One region of the Cellulosimicrobium funkei genome, then DNA from elsewhere that is predicted to be linked to it. Evidence: predicted binding sites of a transcription regulator. Region 1 holds the regulator's gene; the other holds the start of a gene.
What was found. Region 1 encodes LexA, which represses DNA repair genes until DNA is damaged. Its sites were predicted from a motif close to TCGAACANNTGTTCGA; they were not measured.
Positions count from the first base shown of each region.

Region 2: uvrA (excinuclease ABC subunit UvrA) is a predicted target of LexA. The motif match lies at 2,127-2,142, and genes of this name have one in related genera.

Region 1 covers NZ_FTMI01000008.1:144,932-149,233, forward strand. Annotated here, with positions in the region: gene BXA05_RS17915 (ATP-dependent DNA helicase) at 1-1,391, shown strand, start outside; gene BXA05_RS17920 (L-lactate dehydrogenase) at 1,421-2,428, shown strand; gene lexA (transcriptional repressor LexA) at 2,543-3,277, opposite strand; gene BXA05_RS17930 (LysM peptidoglycan-binding domain-containing protein) at 3,614-3,988, shown strand.
Region 2 covers NZ_FTMI01000003.1:259,012-263,313, reverse strand. Annotated here, with positions in the region: gene uvrA (excinuclease ABC subunit UvrA) at 1-2,097, opposite strand, end outside; gene BXA05_RS09290 (MBL fold metallo-hydrolase) at 2,273-2,980, shown strand; gene BXA05_RS09285 (YciI family protein) at 3,088-3,387, shown strand; gene BXA05_RS09280 (TerC family protein) at 3,430-4,302, opposite strand, start outside.

The sequences.
Region 1 (4,302 bases):
CCGACGTCGTCGTGACGAACCACGCGATGCTCGGCATCGCGGCCATGGGGTCGCCCGGGGTGCTGCCCGAGCACGACGTCCTCGTCGTCGACGAGGCGCACGAGCTCGCCGACCGCGTCACGGCCGCCGCGACGGTGGACCTGTCGGTCCCGGCGATCGAGGGCGCGGCGCGCCTCGCGCGCCGCCACGGCGGGGTCACGACGGACGCGCTCGACGCCGCGTCCGCGGCGTTCGGCACGGTCGTCGGGTCGCTGCCCGCCGAGCGCTTCCCGGACGGCCTGCCCGACGCCGCGCGCTCGGCCGTCGCGGCGGTCCGGGACGCCGCGCGCGAGGTGCTCTCCACGCTCAAGCCCGAGACCGGCGTGACCAAGCCGGCCCAGCCGGACACGGGCCTGAAGATGGCGCAGTCGACGATGCTGCAGCTCTTCGAGGTCGCCGAGCGCATGGCGGCCGACCCCACGGGCCACGACGTGCTGTGGTGCTCGCGGCCCGGGGAGGGCGGCTGGTCCGGCGACCGCTTCGGCGACGGCGCGAGCCGCCTGCACGCCGCCCCGCTCGGCGTGGCGGGCCTCATCCGGACCCACCTGCTCGCGGAGCGCACCGGCGTCTTCACGTCCGCGACGCTCGCGCTCGGCGGGAGCTTCGACGCCGTCGCGCGCACCTTCGGGCTCGGCCCCGCGGCGACGGGCGGAGCCGCGGACGCGGGCGACGGCGACGCGCCGCGCTGGCGCGGGCTCGACGTCGGGAGCCCGTTCGACTACCCGCGCCAGGGCATCCTCTACGTCGCGAAGCGCCTGCCGACGCCCGGCCGCGAGGCGTCGACCGAGCACCAGCTCGACGAGATCGCGGCGCTCGTCGAGGCCGCCGGCGGTCGGACCCTCGGCCTGTTCTCCTCGCGGCGCGCCGCGGTGGCCGCGGCGGAGGCGATGCGCGAGCGGCTGGACGTGCCGGTCCTGTGCCAGGGCGACGACCAGCTGCCGACCCTCGTGCGGGAGTTCGCCGAGGACCCGGCGACGTGCTTGTTCGGCACGCTGTCGCTGTGGCAGGGCGTGGACGTGCCTGGGCCGTCGTGCCAGCTCGTGCTCATCGACCGCATCCCGTTCCCGCGCCCGGACGACCCGGTGAAGTCGGCGCGGGCTCGCGCCGTCGAGGCCGCGGGTGGCAACGGGTTCATGCAGGTCTCCGCGACGCACGCGGCCCTCCTGCTCGCCCAGGGTGCCGGGCGGCTCGTGCGGTCCACGGCCGACCGCGGGGTCGTCGCGGTCCTGGACCCGCGGCTCGTGACGGCGCGCTACGGGTCGTTCCTCACGCGGTCCATGCCAGGGTTCTGGCAGACGACCGACCGCGACGTGGCCACCGCTGCGCTCCGCCGCCTCGCCGCCCTAGGCTGAGCCCTTTCCAGCGACTTCACGGAGGCGACATGACGAGCACGTCACCGCAGGGCACCGGCGACGCGACCACGGGCGGTCCGGGAGGGGGAGCGCGGACCACGAAGCTCGCGATCGTCGGCGCCGGTGCCGTCGGCTCGACGCTGGCCTACGCCGCGCTCATGCGCGGCGCGGCGCGCACGGTGGCGCTCCTCGACGTCAACCGCGCGAAGGTCGAGGCCGAGGTCCTCGACCTCCAGCACGGCATCCAGTTCATGCCCATGGCGCGCGTCGAGGGGTCCGACGACGTCGCGGTGTGCGCGGGCGCCGACGTCGTCGTGGTCACGGCCGGCGCCAAGCAGAAGCCGGGCCAGACGCGTCTCGACCTCGCCGAGGGCACGATCGGGCTCATGCGGACGATCCTCCCGGGCCTCGTGGAGGTCGCCCCGGATGCCGTCTACGTCATGGTGACCAACCCGGTCGACATCGTCACGTACGCGGCGCTCAAGTTCTCGGGGCTGCCCCCGACCCAGCTCTTCGGCAGCGGCACCGTGCTCGACTCCTCGCGGCTGCGGTTCCTCGTGGCGCAGCACTGCGGCGTCGCGGTGCAGAACGTGCACGCGTACATCGCGGGGGAGCACGGCGACAGCGAGATCCCGCTCTGGAGCTCCGCGACGATCGGCGGTGCGCCGCTGCTCGAGTGGCAGGGCATCGGCGGTCGGGGACCGCTCACGGGCGACGTGCGCGACGAGATCGCGCGGGAGGTCGTGCAGTCGGCCTACCGGATCATCGAGGGCAAGGGCGCGACCAACTACGCGGTCGGGCTCGCGGGCACCCGGATCATCGAGGCGGTGCTCGCCGACGAGCACCGGGTGCTGCCCGTGTCGACGCTCCTCGACGGCATCTACGGGCTCGAGGACGTCTGCCTGTCGCTCCCGACGCTCGTCGACCGCCGGGGCGCGACGGAGCGCGTCGAGGTCCCGCTCGCGGACGACGAGCTCGCGGGCCTGCGCTCGTCCGCGGAGTCGCTGCGCGCGGTCGCGCGACGCTTCGGGCTCTGAGCCCACGGGCTCGTCGGGCCTGGCACGACGAGAGCCGGGCGGTCGAGGGACCGCCCGGCTCTCGTGCTGTCCGGAGCCTGCCCGCAGGGGCGCCCGGAGCCGCTCGGGGACCGTTCAGAGGCTGCGCAGGACGGAGACGACGCGCCCCAGCACCTGGGCGTCGTCGCCGGGGATCGGGTCGTACGCGGCGTTGTGCGGCATGAGCCAGACGTGGCCGTCGGCGCGCCGCAGGCTCTTCACGGTGGCCTCGCCGTCGATCATCGCGGCCACGATCTCGCCGTTCTCCGCGACCGGCTGGCGCCGCACGACGACCCAGTCGCCGTCGCAGATCGCGGCGTCGATCATCGAGTCGCCCTGCACGCGCAGGAGGAAGAGCTCTCCCTCGCCGACGAGCTGGCGCGGCAGCGGGAAGACGTCCTCCACGACCTGCTCCGCGAGGATCGGGCCACCGGCGGCGATACGGCCGACGACGGGGACGTACGACGGCGCGGGGTGGGCCTCGTCGTACGCCGGCTCGGGGGCCGTGCCAGCTGGCGCGAGCGGGGTCGCGCGGCGGGCGTCGTCGGGCTGGACCACCTCGATGGCGCGCGGACGGTTCGGGTCGCGCCGCAGGAACCCCTTGCGCTCGAGCGTGGTGAGCTGGTGCTTGACGGAGGACGGGCTCGTGAGCCCGACGGCCTCGCCGATCTCGCGCATGCTCGGCGGGTAGCCGCGCTGCTCGACGCACGCGCGGATGGTCTCGAGCACGAGCCGCTGGCGCGGGGTGAGCCCGTCACCCCCTGCCGACCCGTCCGGCAGCTCGCGCACCTCGGCGAGCCCCCGTGCCCTGTCCGTGCCTCGTCCCGCCATGGTCGCTCCGCCCTCGTCCGTCGCGTGCCGCCGGCGCCAGCCGGGCCTGCGGCCTCCCCTCCCCGGAGCGTGCGCCCCGGGAGCTCGGTCGCCCCTCCGGGTCCGAGCGGACATGTCCGGCGAACCGACCTGAGCCCAGGCTAGGGGAGGATGCGACACGAATCAAACACCTGTTCGAGCATGTCTCGACTCTGTCGGTCGTTCGTGATAGACCTTCGTACAGATGTTCTACGTACAGGTGTTCGACCGCAGCGGGTCGGCGTGGAGATGAGACGGGCACGCGGGTCCGATCGACCGGGGAAGGCGATCGGGCTCGCGGGCCGGGACGGAGGGGACATGGACACGGTGGCGATGGCGACGGCAGCGCCGCCCGCGCTCGGGCGGGGCGTTGCGGCGGAGCGAGGCGTGCGCCCGCAGGCACCGCTGCGGCTCACGCGACGCGGCCGTGCGGTCCTCGTGCTCCTCGTGGCCGTCGTGCTCGTCCTCGCGGCGCGCGTCGGCCTGGCCGTCGCGGGCGGGCCCGGGGAGCCGGTCGAGGTCCGGGTCCACGTCGTGAGCACGGGGGAGACCCTGTGGGAGCTTGCCCAGGGAGTCGCGGCCCCGGGCGAGGATCTCCGTGAGGTGGTCAGCGGGCTCGTCGAGCTGAACGGCCTGTCGTCGTCGGGCGTGCAGGCCGGCCAGACGATCCTGCTCCCGGTCGCCGAGCGGTGACGCGGCGCTCGGCCGTGGCCCAGGTCCTGTGACGCAGCACACGGTGCCGACGCGCGACAGGTCGCGACCGAGGGTTGCGCCGCTCCGTTAGGTCCGCCTAAGTTAGTGTCACCTCACACGCCGGCTGGGGGGCTGGGCGGACGAGGCGAGGAGTGTGCGGACAACCGCGACTCCTGTGCACGTCGCCGCGCGCGAGGCGAGTCGCGCGCGAGATGGGGACGGGGGCGTCCCGACGGGGGCGGTCGACTTCGACCGCCCCCGTTCTGCCGTCCACGGTCGGGTGCGCCGTCGGCGTGTTGCACCGCGCGCCCGCG
Region 2 (4,302 bases), on a different contig from region 1:
GCGCCCGATCGGGCCCTGGTCCACGTGCACGACCTTGTCGAGGTGCTCGAGGCCGGTGACGCGCGTGTGGCGGCCCGCGACCTGCCGGGCCCCGTTGAGCTCGTTGGCGAGCACGGTGTACAGGATCGAGTTCACGAGCGTCGACTTGCCGGAGCCGGAGACGCCCGTGACCGCGGTGAACGTGCCGAGCGGGAAGCTCACGTCGATGCCCGTGAGGTTGTGCTCGCGCGCGCCGACGACCTTGATCTGACGGCCCGGGTCCGTCGGACGCCGCTGCGCCGGCAGCGGGATGCTGCGCCGCCCCGACAGGTACGCGCCCGTGACGGACTCCGGCGCCTCGAGCAGGCCCGCGTAGTCGCCCGAGTGCACGACGCGCCCCCCGTGCTCCCCCGCGCCCGGGCCGATGTCGACGACCCAGTCCGCGGTGCGGATGGTGTCCTCGTCGTGCTCGACGACGATGAGCGTGTTCCCGAGGTCGCGCAGGCGCGTGAGCGTCTCGATGAGCCGGCGGTTGTCGCGCTGGTGCAGGCCGATGCTCGGCTCGTCCAGCACGTAGAGCACGCCGACCAGGCCCGAGCCGATCTGCGTCGCGAGCCGGATGCGCTGCGCCTCGCCGCCGGAGAGCGTCGCGGCCGGTCGCTCGAGCGAGAGGTAGTCGAGGCCGACGTCGAGCAGGAACCCGAGGCGCGCGTCGATCTCCTTGAGGACCTCGGTCGCGATGGCGCGCTCGCGCGCGCCGAGCTCGAGCGAGCCGAGGAACGCCGCGGCCTCGCGCAGGGGCAGGCGGCACACGTCCCAGATGGACCTGCCGCCGACCTTGACCGCGAGCACCTCCGGCTTGAGGCGTGCCCCCTGGCACACGGGGCACGGGACCTCGCGCATGAAGGCCTCGTACTTCTCCTTCGACCAGTCCGACTCGGTCTCGGTGTGCCGGCGCTCGAGGAAGGTGATGACGCCCTCGAAGCCGGTCGAGTACTGCCGCTCACGGCCCCAGCGGTTCTTGTACCGCACGTGCACCTGGTGGTTCTGGCCGTGGAGCACGGCCTTCTTCGCGCGCTCGGGCAGTGCGCGCCACGGCGTGTCCATGGAGAAGCCCAGGTCGTCCGCGAGCGCCGTGAGGACGCGCTCGAAGTACTCCGACGAGATCTGCGCCCACGGCGCGACCGCGCCCTCGCGCAGCGACTTCTCGTCGTCCGGCACCACGAGGTCCGGGTCCACCTCGAGACGGAACCCGATGCCCGTGCACTCCGGGCACGCGCCGTACGGGGCGTTGAAGGAGAACGTGCGCGGCTCGATCTCGTCGAGCGCGAGCTCGTGGTCGTTCGGGCACGCGCGCTTCTCCGAGAAACGGCGCTCCCGGGCCGGGTCGTCCGCGTCCGCGTCGACGAGCTCGACGACGACGAGCCCGCCCGCGAGCCCGAGGGCCGTCTCGACCGAGTCGGTGAGCCGGCGCTGGACGCCCTCGCGCGCGACGAGGCGGTCGACGACCACCTCGATGTCGTGCTTGAGCTTCTTCTCGAGCGCCGGGACGTCCGTGAGGGTGCGCACCTCGCCGTCGACGCGGGCGCGGGCGAAGCCCTTGGTCTGCAGCTCCTTGAAGAGCTCGGAGTACTCGCCCTTGCGGCCGCGCACGACCGGGGCGAGGACCTGGTAGCGCGTGCCCTCGGGCAGCTCGAGGAGGCGGTCGACGATCTGCTGCGGGGTCTGCGCGGTGACGCGCTCGCCGCACACCGGGCAGTGCTGCGTCCCGGCGCGCGAGAACAGCAGGCGCAGGTAGTCGTAGACCTCGGTGATGGTGCCGACGGTCGAGCGCGGGTTGCGGTTCGTGGACTTCTGGTCGATCGATACCGCGGGCGACAGGCCCTCGATGAAGTCGACGTCCGGCTTGTCCATCTGGCCGAGGAACTGGCGCGCGTACGCGGACAGCGACTCGACGTACCGGCGCTGCCCCTCCGCGAAGATGGTGTCGAAGGCGAGCGACGACTTGCCCGAGCCGGAGAGCCCCGTGAAGACGATGAGCTTGTCGCGCGGGAGGTCGAGGTCGACGTTGCGCAGGTTGTGCTCGCGGGCACCGGAGATGACGAGGCGATTGCTCACCGCAGCATCGTACGGCGGACCACCCACACTCGCACAGGTGTTCGACGTCACCTCCGCACGGCACCCGGCGAACGCACACGAGCGCCCCACGTCCACGCGCTCCGCCGTGACCCGGGTCACCGCGGCCCGGGGTCGCGGCGCACCGCCCGCCGCGAGCGGACGGCACACTGGGCGCATGACGTACACCGGACAGGTCGCCGTGGGCGGCCCGCACGACCTGCGACGCCTCGACGAGGTCGAGATCCGCAAGCTCGCCGTCGGGCCGCTCGCGAACGACGTCTACCTCCTCACGTGCCGGCGCACCGGCGCCCAGCTCCTCGTCGACGCCGCCGACGCGCCCGACGACGTGCTCGGCCTCGTGCGGGCGGGCTCGCCGTCGGGACGGCTCGACGGCGTCGTCACGACGCACCGGCACGCCGACCATCTCCGGGCGCTCGCGCCGGTCGTCGGTGCGACGGGCGCGTGGTCGGCTGCCGGCGAGCCCGACGCGGACGCGGTCGCCGCGGCGTCCGGCGTACCCGTCGAGCGCCGCCTACGGCACGGGGACGTGCTGCGGGTGGGCGCGATCGACCTCGAGGTCGTGGCGCTGCGCGGGCACACGCCGGGCTCCGTCGCGCTCGCCTACCGCGAGCCGGACGACGTCGCCGAGGCCGACGCCGTGCCCGGCCGGGTGCACCTGTTCACCGGGGACTCGCTCTTCCCCGGCGGGGTCGGGAACACCGACCGCGACCCGGCGCGGTTCGCGAGCCTGCTGTCCGACGTCGTCGAGCGGGTCTTCGACCGGTTCGACGACGCCACGTGGGTCTATCCCGGTCACGGCGCCGACACGACGCTCGGTGCCGAGCGGCCGCACCTCGCCGAGTGGCGTGAGCGGGGCTGGTAGCGCGTGGCCGATGGCGCGGGACCGGTAGCGGGCGGCAGGCAGCACGGGGCGCAGCCGAGGCGCGGACCGGGCCCCGCGCCGTCGGGCCGGCCTGGTTCACTGGCTCCATGCCGATCCACGCCGTCACCTACGTCTACGCCGACCGCAGCGCCGAGCTCGACGCCCTGCGACCCGAGCACCGCGCGTTCCTCGCCGACCTCCACACCCGGGGCACGCTGCTCGCCTCCGGTCCGCTTCCCGCCCACGAGGACGCGCCCGCCGGAGCGCTGCTCGTCCTCGACGGGGAGACGCCCGACGCCGTCGCCGCGGTCCTCGACGAGGACCCCTTCGCGCGCGCAGGGCTGGTCGCACAGCGCGCGGTCCGCCCGTGGTCGCCGGTGATCGGCGACTGGGCGGACCGCGTCTGAGCCGGGCCGCGCGCTCGCCGGCACCGCCGTCCCGGCCGGGCGCTAGCGCGCGGCGCCCCCACGAGGGACCCCGCCGCTCTGCGGCGGGGTCTCCCCCGCGGCGGGCGCCTCGTCGGTCACGGTCTCCGTGGCGTCCTCCGTGACGTCCTCCGTGGACGACGCCGCGGTCCCGGGCTCCTCGCCGTCCGCCGGCTCGCTCCGTGCGTGCAGCGCACGGGTGCGCAGCAGGCTCGCGACGGTCGTGACCGCGAGCGCCCCGACGATCACCACGAGCGAGAGCCAGATGGGGACCGTCGGCACCGCCTCGAGGTGCTCGCCGCCGTTGATGAATGGCAGCGTGTTCTCGTGCAGCGCCTCGAGGATGAGCTTGACGCCGATGAACCCGAGGATGACGGCCAGGCCGATCGGCAGGTAGACCAGCCGCTCGAGCAGACCGCCCAGCAGGAAGTAGAGCTGGCGCAGCCCCATGAGGGCGAAGACGTTCGTCGTGAAGACGATGAACGGGTCCTGCGTGAGCCCGAAGATGGCCGGGATGGAGTCGAACGCGAACAGCAGGTCGGTGCTGCCGATCGCGAGGAACACGACGACGAGCGGCGTGAACACCCGCTTGCCGTCCTCGACCGTGCGCAGCCGGCCGCCGTCGTACCGGGTGCCGAGCGGCAGGACCCGGCGCAGCGCCCGGACGGCGCGGTTCTCGTGGTACTCCTCGGGCTCGTCGCCGCCCGCCACGAGCTTGATCGCCGTGTACACGAGGAACGCGCCGAACAGGTAGAACACCCAGACGAACTGCGAGATGATCGCGGCGCCCGCCAGGATGAACCCTCCCCGCAGGACGAGCGCGACGATGATCCCGACCATGAGGACGCGCTGCTGCTGCTCCCGCGGGACCGCGAAGCGCGCCATGATGATGACGAA